DNA from 3 places in the Kocuria sp. MNB10 genome. Region 3 is predicted to be linked to each of the others. Evidence: riboswitches for the same ligand, from Rfam matches in the RefSeq annotation. Region 3 holds a riboswitch; each other region holds the start of a gene.
What was found. A riboswitch is a leader RNA that binds a small molecule or an ion and turns the genes downstream of it on or off. The one in region 3 is predicted to bind S-adenosylmethionine.
Positions count from the first base shown of each region.

Region 1: it holds a riboswitch for S-adenosylmethionine, as region 3 does, so the genes downstream of both, ACW9PK_RS07030 (O-acetylhomoserine aminocarboxypropyltransferase/cysteine synthase family protein) here and ACW9PK_RS04315 (methylenetetrahydrofolate reductase) in region 3, are expected to answer to the same signal.
Region 2: it holds a riboswitch for S-adenosylmethionine, as region 3 does, so the genes downstream of both, ACW9PK_RS07085 (LLM class flavin-dependent oxidoreductase) here and ACW9PK_RS04315 (methylenetetrahydrofolate reductase) in region 3, are expected to answer to the same signal.

Region 1 is NZ_CM133411.1:1,566,726-1,570,713, reverse strand. Features, by position in the region: gene feoB (ferrous iron transporter B) at 1-766, opposite strand, end outside; gene ACW9PK_RS07035 (FeoA family protein) at 799-1,056, opposite strand; SAM riboswitch class I at 1,362-1,459, shown strand; gene ACW9PK_RS07030 (O-acetylhomoserine aminocarboxypropyltransferase/cysteine synthase family protein) at 1,521-2,945, shown strand; gene ACW9PK_RS07025 (CoA-binding protein) at 2,942-3,433, shown strand; gene ACW9PK_RS07020 (hypothetical protein) at 3,483-3,988, opposite strand, start outside.
Region 2 is NZ_CM133411.1:1,578,349-1,582,336, forward strand. Features, by position in the region: gene ACW9PK_RS07075 (aliphatic sulfonate ABC transporter substrate-binding protein) at 1-725, opposite strand, end outside; gene ACW9PK_RS07080 (ABC transporter ATP-binding protein) at 730-1,533, opposite strand; SAM riboswitch class I at 1,541-1,632, opposite strand; SAM riboswitch class IV at 1,761-1,875, shown strand; gene ACW9PK_RS07085 (LLM class flavin-dependent oxidoreductase) at 1,953-3,380, shown strand; gene ACW9PK_RS07090 (SdpI family protein) at 3,666-3,988, shown strand, end outside.
Region 3 is NZ_CM133411.1:972,679-976,666, reverse strand. Features, by position in the region: gene metE (5-methyltetrahydropteroyltriglutamate--homocysteine S-methyltransferase) at 1-1,376, opposite strand, end outside; gene ACW9PK_RS04315 (methylenetetrahydrofolate reductase) at 1,574-2,527, opposite strand; SAM riboswitch class IV at 2,608-2,724, opposite strand; gene ACW9PK_RS04310 (hypothetical protein) at 2,774-3,043, shown strand; gene ACW9PK_RS04305 (thermonuclease family protein) at 3,167-3,955, opposite strand.

The DNA of each region.
Region 1 (3,988 bases), 590 kb from region 3:
CCAGGGAGTCGAAGACCCCCTGGATCGCATCCTGGATGGGGGCGGCCACGGTGAAGATGACCTGGAAGAACCCGAACATCACGCCGAAGAAGACCAGCGTTCCCCACACGGGGTGCAGCAGGACGCGGTCGATCCCCGTGGTGGCCCGCGACTCGTGCGGTGCCCGGTAGCTCGCGGCGTCCAGCACGGAACGGATCCAGGCGCCGAGCTGGGCCTGATCCCCCGTGGGCGGCGGGACGAGTGCCACGGGCCACTGGGCGGCGCGGCCCAGCAGCTCCCGGACGTCGTCGATCCCCCGGCCCTTGTGCGCCACGGTCTCCGCCACGGGCACCCCGAGCGCTCGGGAGAGGGCGGCGGTGTCGATGTCCCCGCCGTGGCCGCGCAGCTCGTCGATCATGGTCAGCACCACCGCGGTGGGCCGCCCCAGCGCGAGCGCCTCCGCGCACAGTCCCAGGGCGCGGTGCATGGTCGTGGCGTCCAGCACCACGAGCAGGGCACCGGGTGCCTCGTCGGTTTCCAGGGCTCCCGTGAGGTGGTCCAGGACCACCTGCTCGTCCGGGCTCGCGGGTTCGAGCGAGTACGTCCCGGGGAGGTCGGTGAGCGTGATCCTGCCGGCGGGGGTGGCGGCCACACCTCGCGAGCGCGTGACGGTCACGCCGGGGTAGTTACCCGTGGCGGCGGTCAGGCCGGTGAGCCGGTTGAACAGGGAGGACTTGCCGGTGTTGGGGCATCCGATCAGGGCCACCTCGGCGGCGTCCAGGGACACGGTGTTCCCACGCCCCTCGGGTGCATGACAGGTCACGACGCCGACCGGGCGAGTTCGGGTCGATCACTCACCGCCGCGGAACCGGCCACCGTGATCATGCGTGCTTGTTCCTTGCGCAGGCAGATGTCCGCGCCGCACACGCGGAACAGGATCGGGCACCCCATGGGGGCGCGTCGCACGCACGTGACCTCTTCGTCGGGGCGGAAGCCCAGGGCCTCGAGGCGACGGCGTACGGCGGGATCCGCGGCCTGCAGCACTGAGTCGACCCGTTGGGAATCACCCGGCTTCATGTCACACAGTGTCGTGCCGCTTGCCGCGACAGCGGTTTTACGCGCGGACCTCATGGCCGTGCCCCCTTTTCCTGGTGGACCCGGGTCACTCCTCCCCGCCGAATCGTGTCGGCGGATGCTCCGGGCGCATTTACTGTGCGCCTGAAATACGAGTAAGGCAAGGCTCACCTTTCCTAATCTAAGTGATTCAGAACACCGTGTTATCCGAGGTCATCGAGTCATTTTTCTGGATCAATCTCACCCGCTTTCGGGCGGCTGCGATCCGCACGGTTTGGTCCGTCACCCACGCGCGCGACACAATAGACGCACCATCCCGAGCGGCCGAGAGACCTGGATCCATGACGCCGCAGCAACCCGCAGTGCTCGGCCAACTGCACGGTGCTACCGTCAGGACCGATGGAGTGCTGCGCGGCCCCGGGCAGCTGTCGGACGGGAGCCGTACCCGGCCGACGAGGAGGACATCCATGGCCGAGCACCAGTTCGGTTTCCGCACCCGCGCCCTGCACGCCGGCGGCACCCCGGACGCCGAGCACGGCGCCCGCTCCGTGCCCATCTACCAGACCAGCTCGTTCGTCTTCAAGGACGCCGACGACGCCGCCAACCTGTTCGCGCTGCAGAAGTACGGCAACATTTACTCGCGCATCGGCAACCCCACCGTGGCGGCCTTGGAAGAGCGCATCGCCTCCCTCGAGGGCGGGATCGGGGCGGTCGCCACGTCCTCCGGGATGGCCGCCGAGTTCATCACGTTCGCCACGCTGTGTGGCCAGGGTGACCACGTGGTGGCCTCGTCCCAGCTCTACGGCGGAACGGTCACCCAGCTGGACGTGACCCTGCGTCGCTTCGGTGTGGAAACCACCTTCGTCCCCGGGACCGACCCGGCGGACTACAAGGCTGCGATCACCGAGCACACCAAGGCCGTGTACACCGAACTCGTGGCCAACCCGTCCGGCGAGATCGCCGATCTGGAGGGGCTCGCCGCGGTGGCCCGCGAGGCGGGTGTCCCGCTGATCGTGGACGCGACCCTCAACACCCCGTACCTGTGCCGCCCGTTCGAGCACGGCGCGGACATCGTGATCCACTCGATCACCAAGTTCCTGGGCGGGCACGGTAACACCCTGGGCGGCGTGGTGGTCGAATCCGGCGGCTTCGACTGGGGCAACGGGAAGTTCCCGGCCATGACCGAACCGGTTCCCTCGTACAACAACGTGTCGTGGTGGGGGAACTTCGGTGAGTACGGATTCCTGACCAAGCTCCGTTCGGAACAGCTGCGCGACATCGGGGCGTCCCTGACCCCGCAGGCCGCGTGGAACCTGCTGCAGGGTGTGGAGACCCTCCCCCAGCGCATGGACGCCCACGTGGCGAACGCGCAGGAGGTCGTGCAGTGGCTCGCCACGGATCCACGCATCTCCTACGTCAATTACGCGGGACTCGAGGACCACCCCCACCACGAACGCGCGCAGAAGTACCTGCCCCACGGCATCGGATCCGTCTTCGCCTTCGGTGTGGCTGGCACGGACGAGTTGAGCGGCCGTGAGGTGGGCGCCCGATTCATCGGGAGCCTGCAACTGGCCTCACACCTGGCCAACATCGGGGACGCCCGCACCCTCGTGCTGCACCCCGCGTCCACGACCCACCAGCAGTTGAGCTCCGAACAGCTCGCCGCGGGCGGGGTCAAGGAGGACCTGATCCGGATCTCCGTGGGTCTCGAGGACACCGCGGACATCCTGTGGGACCTGGACCAGGCACTGAGCGCAGCCAGCGGAAGGGACCGGGAGGGCGGCGTCGTCGCCCCCTCCGCCGCGCTCACGGGCGCGGCGCGCACCACCCTGGACCAGGGCAACAGTGCGGCGGCCTGCGCGCTGCCCGGAGACGAAGGAGAACAGGCATGAGCACGCAACGCACCTGGGTGGGCCCCAGCGCCCCCGAACGGCTCGGCATCCTCCGAGGCACGCGCTCGATCGCGATCGTGGGGATGTCCAACAAGCCGTCCCGTGCGAGCTACTTCGTGGCCACGTACCTGCAGTCGTCGAGCCCGTACCGCGTGTACTTCGTGAACCCCGTGCTGGACGAGGTGCTGGGCCAGAAGGCCTACCCGTCGCTCGCGGAGCTGCCCGAGGTCCCGGACCTCGTGGACGTGTTCCGCAAGGACGCGGACCTGCCCGGCGTGGCACGGGAGGCCGTAGCCGTGGGCGCCAAGACCCTGTGGCTGCAGCTGGGCTCGTGGAACGAGGAAGCGGCGGCCATCGCGGAGGACGCCGGGCTGGACGTGGTGATGGACCAGTGCGTGAAGATCGAGCACGCGCGCTTCCACGGCGGTCTCCACCTGGCCGGGTTCAACACCGGAGTGATCTCCTCGAAGCGCCAGGTCCTGGCCTGAGAGCGGGGCGCGACGGTGCCGGCGCACGGCCGCCGACGCTGCGCCTCGCTCACGCCAGGCGCAACACCGCCGCCACCCGCTGCCAGCCCTGCGACTCGCGCTGGCCCACCTGGTCCTCCGGGACCACGGTGTAGAGCCGCTGCGCATCGGCCAGGAACGCTTCATTGGCCATGGTCGAGACGAGCGGGTCCAGCACCTCGGACGAATCACGTTCCGTGCTGGGATCCGCGACCAGCGGCCCCATGAACGCCACCTCGTCCTGGACGCTCAGGGTGGAGTGCACCACGGGGTGACCCCACTCGTCCACCTCGAAGCGGGACCAGTCGCCCATGGGGGCGTCGAAGAGTCCGGCATCCCCGGGGAGGCCCAGGCCGCGGTCGAGATCCTGCACCGCGCCGGAGAGCAGCACCTGCGAGGAGAGCACCTCGCGGCCCGCCGCGGCCACCGCCTCCCGGACCGCATCGGCTTCCGAGGGCTCGCACACCAGGACCAGCTCCTCGTCTCCCACGGTGTCCTGGGGGAGGGAACCGTTCCATGCCCGAACGCCCTGCGGGG
Region 2 (3,988 bases), 610 kb from region 3:
TCCTGCGCACCCGTGGGGTTCAGCTGCAGGAACACCTCCCGCGCGTTGAGGAACCCGTACGTGTTGAACTCCAACTGCCGGTGGAACAGCACGTCCCCCGCCTTCTCCGCGGCGGCCATCACGGGGTCCAGTCCGGACCATGCGGCCACCTGACCGGTGTCCAGCGCGGTGCGCCCGTCCGCGTGCTGCAGGTTCACCACGGTGACGTCCTGGGCGCTCATGCCCGCCGCGCCGAGGGACTGTAGGAGGAAGAAGTACGGATCCGTGCCCTTCGTCGCGGCCACGGACGTGCCCGCGAGATCCGCCACGGTGCGCACGGGGGAGTCCGGGGTGCGCACGAGCGCGGACCACTCGGGCTGTGAGAACAGGTCGATCGTCCTGATCGGCGAGCGGTTGGCACGCGCGAGCAGTGCGGCGGAACCTGCCGTGGAGCCCACGTCCACGACCCCGGCGCGTAGCGACTCGTTGGCCTTGTTGGAACCGGCCGAGTACACCCACGTCACGGTCTGACCGTGGGCCTCGGCGACCTTCTCGAGCCAGCCCTTGGCCTTGATGATCAGGGACAGCGGGTTGTAGGTCGCATAGTCCAGGTAGATCTCGTGCGCGGAACCGCCGGCCACACCGCGGCCCGGACCTTCGCCCTCCATGACGCATCCGCTCAGGGGCAGCGCCAGCGCGGACAGGCCGAGTGCCTGCAGGGCGCGGCGTCGGGACAACTGCGCCATGCGCTCAGCGCTCCACGCCGAGCAAGGCCAACAGGTGGGCGCGCAGCGCGGTGATCTCACTGTCCTCGCGGGAGCGCGGGCGGGCCAGCTCGGGGGAGATGATCTCGGCGATGGTCGCGGGGCCCGTGGCCGTTTCCCGCGCGAGCACCACCACGTGATCGGAGAGCACCAGGGCTTCCTCGACGTCGTGGGTGACCATGAGCACGGTCGTGGGATCGGCGCGGTGCACGTCCAGCAGCAGATCCTGCATCCTGATCCGGGTCAGGGCGTCCAGGGCCCCGAAGGGCTCGTCCAACAGCAGGACCCGCGGGTTCCGTGCCAGGGCCCGGGCGAGGGATGCGCGCTGTGCCATGCCCCCGGAGATCTCCGAGGGACGGTGATTCGCGTGGTGGGACAGGCCGACGAGCTCCAACAGCTGCGCCACCCGCCGCTTCCCTTCCCGGGCGGGAGTCCCGTGGGGCAGACCCAGTGCCACGTTGCGCGCCACGCTGCGCCACGGCAGCAACCGCGGTTCCTGGAAGCCGACGGCGCAGCGCGGGTCGATCTCGCGCACCACCGAGTCGTCGATCCGGACTTCGCCCTCGCTCGCCGTGCCGAGCCCGGCCACGGCGCGTAGCAGGGTGGACTTGCCGCACCCCGAGGGGCCCAGGACGGAGACGATCTCGCCCGGACGCACCGTGAAGGTCACGTCCCTCAGGACGTCGTGGACATGCGCTCCGTGGTGTGCGGGGAAGGACTTGCCGACCCGGTCGAAGGTGACCGCAGCGGCGTCGACGGCAGATTCCGGGCGCGTGAGGATATGGCTCAATTCATCAACTCCATCGTTCCTGGCATTAGCACCTTGCCCGCGTGGGGCTGGTTGCTGCGACGTCAACGAGCCAGGTCTCTCAGCCGCTCCGGATGGGAACCACACCATTGAACGGGCCGGGAGCCCGCGGGTGCAAATCGTGTGACGCGCCGGGGCGCCGTCGTGACGTGCCGTAACCCGAGGTGTTTCCGAGGACCGGGGATCCCCGTTAGGATCGATGCCACAACGATCACGAGTGCCGACGTTTAGCCCTGGCTTGTCGGACGGCAACCCTCTCCCGTAGCGGGGTGCCCCAGGTGAGGATCGGGCCGCATGACACACCGCATGCGGCAAGTACGGCGCCACACAAGCGCGCTGGACCCGCAAGGTAGGCCGCCGTAGGTGGTGCACGGGGCGCGGGTCGTGTTCCTGCTGAGGGGCTGACCGAGATGAGCAAACGGATTTCCGTCAACGCGTTCGACATGACCTGCGTGGATCACCAGAGCTTCGGGTTGTGGCGTCACCCGCGGTCCCGGGCCACCGAGTACAACACCATCGAGTACTGGACGGGGCTGGCCAAGCTGCTGGAGCGGGGCAAGTTCGACGCCCTGTTCCTTGCGGACGTGGTGGGCATCTACGACATCTACAAGAACTCCGCGGCTCCGGCCGTGCGTGACGGGGCCCAGTTCCCGGTCAACGACCCGTTCATGCAGGTCTCGGCCATGGCCGCCGTGACCGAGCACCTGGGCTTCGGCGTGACGAGCGCGGTGACCTACGAGCAGCCCTACACCCTGGCCCGCAAGTACGCCACACTGGATCACCTCACCAAGGGCCGCGTGGGATTCAACGTGGTGACCTCCTACCTTCCGTCCGCTGCGGAGAACCAGGGCCTGCCGCGCCAGATTGAGCACGATACGCGTTACGAGATCGCGGAGGAGTTCCTGGACGTGTGCTACAAGCTTTGGGAGGGCTCGTGGGAGGAGGACGCTGTGGTTCAGAACCGTGAGACGGGTGTCTACGCGGATCCCACCAAGGTCCATCCCATCCGGCACAGCGGGGAGCACTTCACGGTTCCCGGAGCGGGGCTCACGGCACCGTCCCCGCAGCGCACACCGCTGATCTTCCAGGCCGGCGCGTCCTCGCGCGGGCAGGCGTTCGCGGGTAAGCACGCGGAAGCCGTGTTCATCGGCGGGTTGCGCCCGGACCTCACGCGTTTCGTGACTGACAAGATCCGCGACCGGGCTCAGGCCGAGGGCCGCAGCCGTGACGACGTCAAGATCTACGCGATGCTCTCCGTGGTCGTCGCGGACACGGACGAGCAGGCCCAGGAGAAGTACCGCGATTACTTGCAATACGTGGACCTGGAGGCCTCCCAGGCGATCATCGGTGGGTGGTCCGGCGTGGACCTGTCCCAGTTCGACGAGGACGAGGCCTTGAACTACATCAAGACCGACTCCATCCAGTCCTTCCTGACCCCGTTCACGCTGCAGTCCAAGGACAAGCAGTGGACGCGCGAGGAGATCGCCAAGCACTGCGCCCTGGGTGGGATGGGTGCGGTCCTCGTGGGCTCCGCGCAGACCGTCGCGGATCAGCTCGAAACCTGGGTGGACGAGGGCGGCCTGGACGGCATCAACCTGGCCTACCATGTGAGCCCCGGTTCCTTCGAGGACTTCGTGGAGTACGTGGTCCCCGAGTTGCAGAAGCGCGGGCGCTACCGCACCGAGTACGAGGGCACCACCCTGCGCGAGTCCCTCTACGGCGAGGGCCGTCCCCGGGTCAAGGACACCCATCCCGCTGCGAAGTACCGCGGCGCGTTCGTGGGCGAGCCCTCCGTCGCGGACACGCCGTCCCGCGAGCTGGTGGGCTGACACCTCCCTCCAACGACGACGCCGCTCGCACCCGGTCCCGCAGGTCCGGCAGGGCGGCGTCGTCGACCCCGGTCACCGTGACCGCCCCATCCCTGGCGATGGGGAAGAGAGCGACCCCGTCATGACCTTGTGTCAGCTGACGACGACCAGGATTCCCCACTGGGTTCTGCCCTGCGGCGGAGCACCTTGCCGTGGAGGCGTTCGCGGATGACGTCACCGGATCCGCAGTGCCCGGATCCGTGACGGTCGTAGGGTGGAGGAAATGCCCGTGACCCGGAGGGAACCGTGGACGAGGACCTGCTCGGAGTGATCATGCTGTCGTTCAGCACGGTCCTGGTGTGCGTCGTGACAGTGGTGACCGTCAGGGCAGCGGCCGCCGGCTCGCTCGATCGCAACGGGGCCGTGGGCCTCCGGACCCGGCACACGCGCGCGTCCGACGCCGCGTGGTCCGCGGGTCACGCCGCGGCCCTTCCGAGGGTGCGGTGGTCCGTTCCCGTGGCCGTGTGTGCCGTGGTGGCGGCGATCGTGTTGCTCGTTCTGGGGTGGCCCGAATGGGGCATCGTCGCCGGGCTGGTGGGTGTACTGCTGCAGGTCGCGGTGCTGGTGTC
Region 3 (3,988 bases):
ATGGTCGTGGTGGGCAGCACGGGCAAGCGCAGACGTTCGCGCTGGGCAGCGCGGCGCTGTTCGGCGTCCGCGCGCTGGCGGTCCGCGTCCTGCACCGCGGCGGTGCGCTCGCGGATCTCGGCCTTGTGAGTTGCCGGGTGCTCGGCGCGGGCCGCGCGGATCGTGGCGTCCTCGTCCAGGGTGTCCCGGATGGCATCCCAGCCGTGCTCGACGCCGCGCGCGAGCCCGACCACCTCGGTCACCTTCTGGTCCGCGAACGCGACCCAGCTGGTGACGTCCGGATCCAGTGCGGTCTCGCGGGCGACGTCGTGCGGGACGTGCAGCAGCGGCGTCGCGGTGCCCACGGCCACCGGCCCGCGGGCCGCGGCGCGCAGCCGGTCCAGGGTCTCGACGGCGCGCGCGAGGTCGGTGCGCCACACGGTGCGTCCGCCCACGACGCCGCCCACGACGGGGCGTTCGCCCCATGCCTCGAGTGCCTTCTTGCCGGGGACGTCCCCGCGGTCGAGGTCGATGGCCAGGGCGTCGACGTTCGTGTGGGCCAGGGCGAGCTGGGCGTCCTCGCCGGCATCGCCGTAGCCCACGGTCACGAGGATCGCGGGGCGCTGTTGCTCGTTCGAAAGTTGGGTGTAGGCGCTCTCGAGGGCGGCCACGAGTTCGGTGCGTTCCACGCTCCACCCGTCCGCGGCGAGGGCCGGCTCGTCGAGTTGCACCCATTCGACGCCGGCCTCAGCCAGGGCTCGCAGGATCGCGGCGTATTCGGCCACGACGTCGTCGAGGCGCTGCAGGGGGTGACTTGCGACGGCATCGGTGGTCTCGGGGCGTGAGAGCAAGAGCAGGCTCACGGGGCCCACGAGGACCGGGCGGGTGGTGATCCCGGTGGTCCCGAGGGTGGTCCGGTAGCGGGACACGAGGCTCTCGGGGTTCGCACGCAACGGGGTGTCCGGGCCGATCTCGGGTACGTAGTAGTGGTAGTTGGTGTCGAACCACTTGGTCATCTCGAGCGGCTCCAACCGATCGGTGCCGCGGGACAACGCCGTGATCAGCTCGATCCCGCGGGGCGTGTCCGGGGCGGCGGGCTCGTAGCCGTCCGCGATGAACCGCGCGGGAACCGCGCCTAGCGCCAGGGACGTGTCCAGGACGTGGTCCACCGCGAACCCCTCGGACGGCACCGCGTGATCCGTGGTGAGGCCGAGTTCGGACAATCGCGTGGCGGTGCGCTCACGCAACCGGGCGAGGGTGTCCAGCACGGTGGTGGCGGGGTGCTGTTGCGGGTCCTTCCAATAGGACTCGAGTGCGCGCTTGAGCTCGCGGTCGGGGCCGATGCGGGGGTAGCCCAGGATCGTGGCGGCGGGGAACGGGACGGGCTGGGTGCTCATGGGAACTCCTCGGAGCTGGTGTGGGGTATGGCGGTTAGGGGGTGTGATGAGCCGCGGCAACGGGTGTGCTCCGGCGCGGCGGGGTAAGGGGAACGTCAGCGTGGGTGGTGCCGCTACGAACGGTTTTCGGCCTGCCCGGATGTGGCGGTCGAAGCCAACACGATCGGTTCACGGGTCGGTCGGGGCTGGTGCGGAGGTCAGGCCGCGGGGCTGCGGCCTCGGTATTCGCGTGCGGCATCCCGGACCCGCAGGTGCTCCAGGATGGTCAGCGCCGCCTCGGGGCGGTTGAACGTGTACAGGTGGAAACCGGCGCAGCCCAGATCCATGAGGTCGTCGATCAGGGACAGGGTGGCCGCGACCCCTCGGTGGCGCAGTTCCTCGGGAGTGTCGGCGCGCAGGAACCGGGTGAGGCGTTCCGGGACCCGGACCCCGGTGATCTCGGTCATGCGCTGCAACCTTTGAGGGTTGCTCAGCGGCATGAGCCCGGCGACCACGGGGATGTGGATGCCCTCCGAGCGCGCGCGTTCCAGGAACGTGGCGTAGTCCTCGGGTTCGTAGAGCACCTGCGTGATCGCGTAGTCCGCGCCGGCCTCCTGCTTGTCCCACAGGGACGCGAGATCCGCCTCGAAGTCGCGGCCTCGCGCGGGGGACGGGTAGCACGCCACCGACACGGACAGCGGTCGCTGACCCGGGCGGAACCCGGTGCCGAAGCGACGTCGTTCGACGTCCCGGATCAGCTCCACCAGTTGGGAGGCCCGGCCCAGGCCACCCGCTGGGGTCCGCCATTCCCCGGTACCCAGGGGCGGGTCGCCGCGCAGCGCGAGGAGGTCGCGAACGCCGTCGTCCAGCAACTGGTCCACGGCGCGCTCGAGACCCGCGCGGTCCGTGCCACCGCACGTGAAGTGCGCCATGACCGGGGTCTTGGTCGTGCGGCGCAGGTGGCGCAGCGCCTCGCGGGAGACGCCGTGATGGCCGGCGTGACCGTGGGTGACCGAGAAGAAATCCGGCCCGGCCTGGGCCATGGCGTCGATGTTGCGCCACACAGTGTCCGGGTCCGCGGTGGGCCGCGGCGGGAACACTTCGAACGAGACAAGCGTGGAGCGGCGCGGGCGCCGGACCAGCCAGGACGTCCCCGTGGGCGGGCCAGTCACGGGCGCGGGTTCTGACGCTGCGAGGGGTGCGGGCATATAAAAAATCCTCCGGCGTTAGGACGCCGGAGGATGAGCTCCGAGCGCCGTACTTGCCGACCACGCGGTTGCGCGGCGGCCGGATCCTCATCTGGGGCACCCCACTACAGCTGGAGGGTTGCCGCCCGGTTAGCCAGAGCTTCGCACCGGGACTCATGATCCTTTGTTACGAGCGAGCGTAGCACAGCCTCGTGACGAGGCCCACGAACGATGACGGAACCGCCGGCCTCCCGCCGCGCTCGTCTTCCCAAGCGGGCTGAATGGACCGCACGGGGGCACCTGGGCCCTGCCGTGGTCATCCTGCCCCACGACGTGCAGGACATGAAGATGCCCGAGTTGGGACCCGAGAACTGGGTCTCGCGCTCGATAGCCGCGGCGCCGGCCGCGGGCGGGTCCGCGTCCTCGCAGGCACCCGCTCCGACGACGACGCCGTCCCCCTTGCGCAGCGCGACCGCCAACCCCGGTCGTCACGAACCCTGAGTTCGGGCCGCCGTGCATCCGGCGGCTCGCCGGTGCACCCGCGTGACCAAAGCGCGGCGAAAAACAGGGACGCCCACCCGGTCAACCGACCGGGTGGGCGCGCCTTGGCGTGTCATCAGCAACTCAGCATGGGTGCCAGACCTTTCCTCCCGGTTCGTAGCACCGGGGGCCGGTGTAACCGGGATAACCGCCATCACTCTCGGGAGCCGGGGGCACGTGGGGTGCCGCCGGCAGCTGCGGGGCAGCAGGTACCCGGGGCGCGGCCGGTAGCTGAGGTGCCGCGGGCTGCGCGGGGGCGGGGTTGTAGTTGTAGTTCGGTTGCGGAGCGGGATTGGGTTGGGGTGCCGGATCGCCCACGGCGACCTCGTCCTCCACGACCGCGGGAGGCGCCTCGAGCGTCGGCGTGGGAGTGGGCGTGGAGGACGAGGTGGGACTCGGCGTCGCGCTCGGGCTCGCGGTGCTCGGAGTTGTGGTGCCGGGGGATGCGGATTCCCCCGGCGGCGCGCAGTCCTGCTTCGGGTCGAAGAAACCGACCTGCATGGCCTGGGCGACGTTGTACGCGCTGTCCATCTCTCGCCGGTACGTGCTGTTGGCGCCCACGGTCATGGGCGTTGCCAGGCCCGCCTTGACGAGTGCCTGGTTGACGTTCAACCCGTCGTCGTCGCGGGTCACTCGGGCGAGGGTGCGGCCGTAGCGGTCCGTGCGTTCCACGTCGTAGTCCAGGTGGATCGTGGATCCCTTGGGCAGTAGGTCCTCAAGCTTGGCCGTGGCCTCGTCCGCGAGGCACTCGCCGGGCTGACCGTCCCGCGCGACCTCCGGGGTATTGATGTTCAGCAGCCGCACCCGCGTGGACTTCCCCGCGATCGTGGCGTCCAGGGTGTCCCCGTCCACCACGCGTTCCACTGTGGCCACTGAGTCGTCCGGGGTGGTGCGCAGTGCGGCATG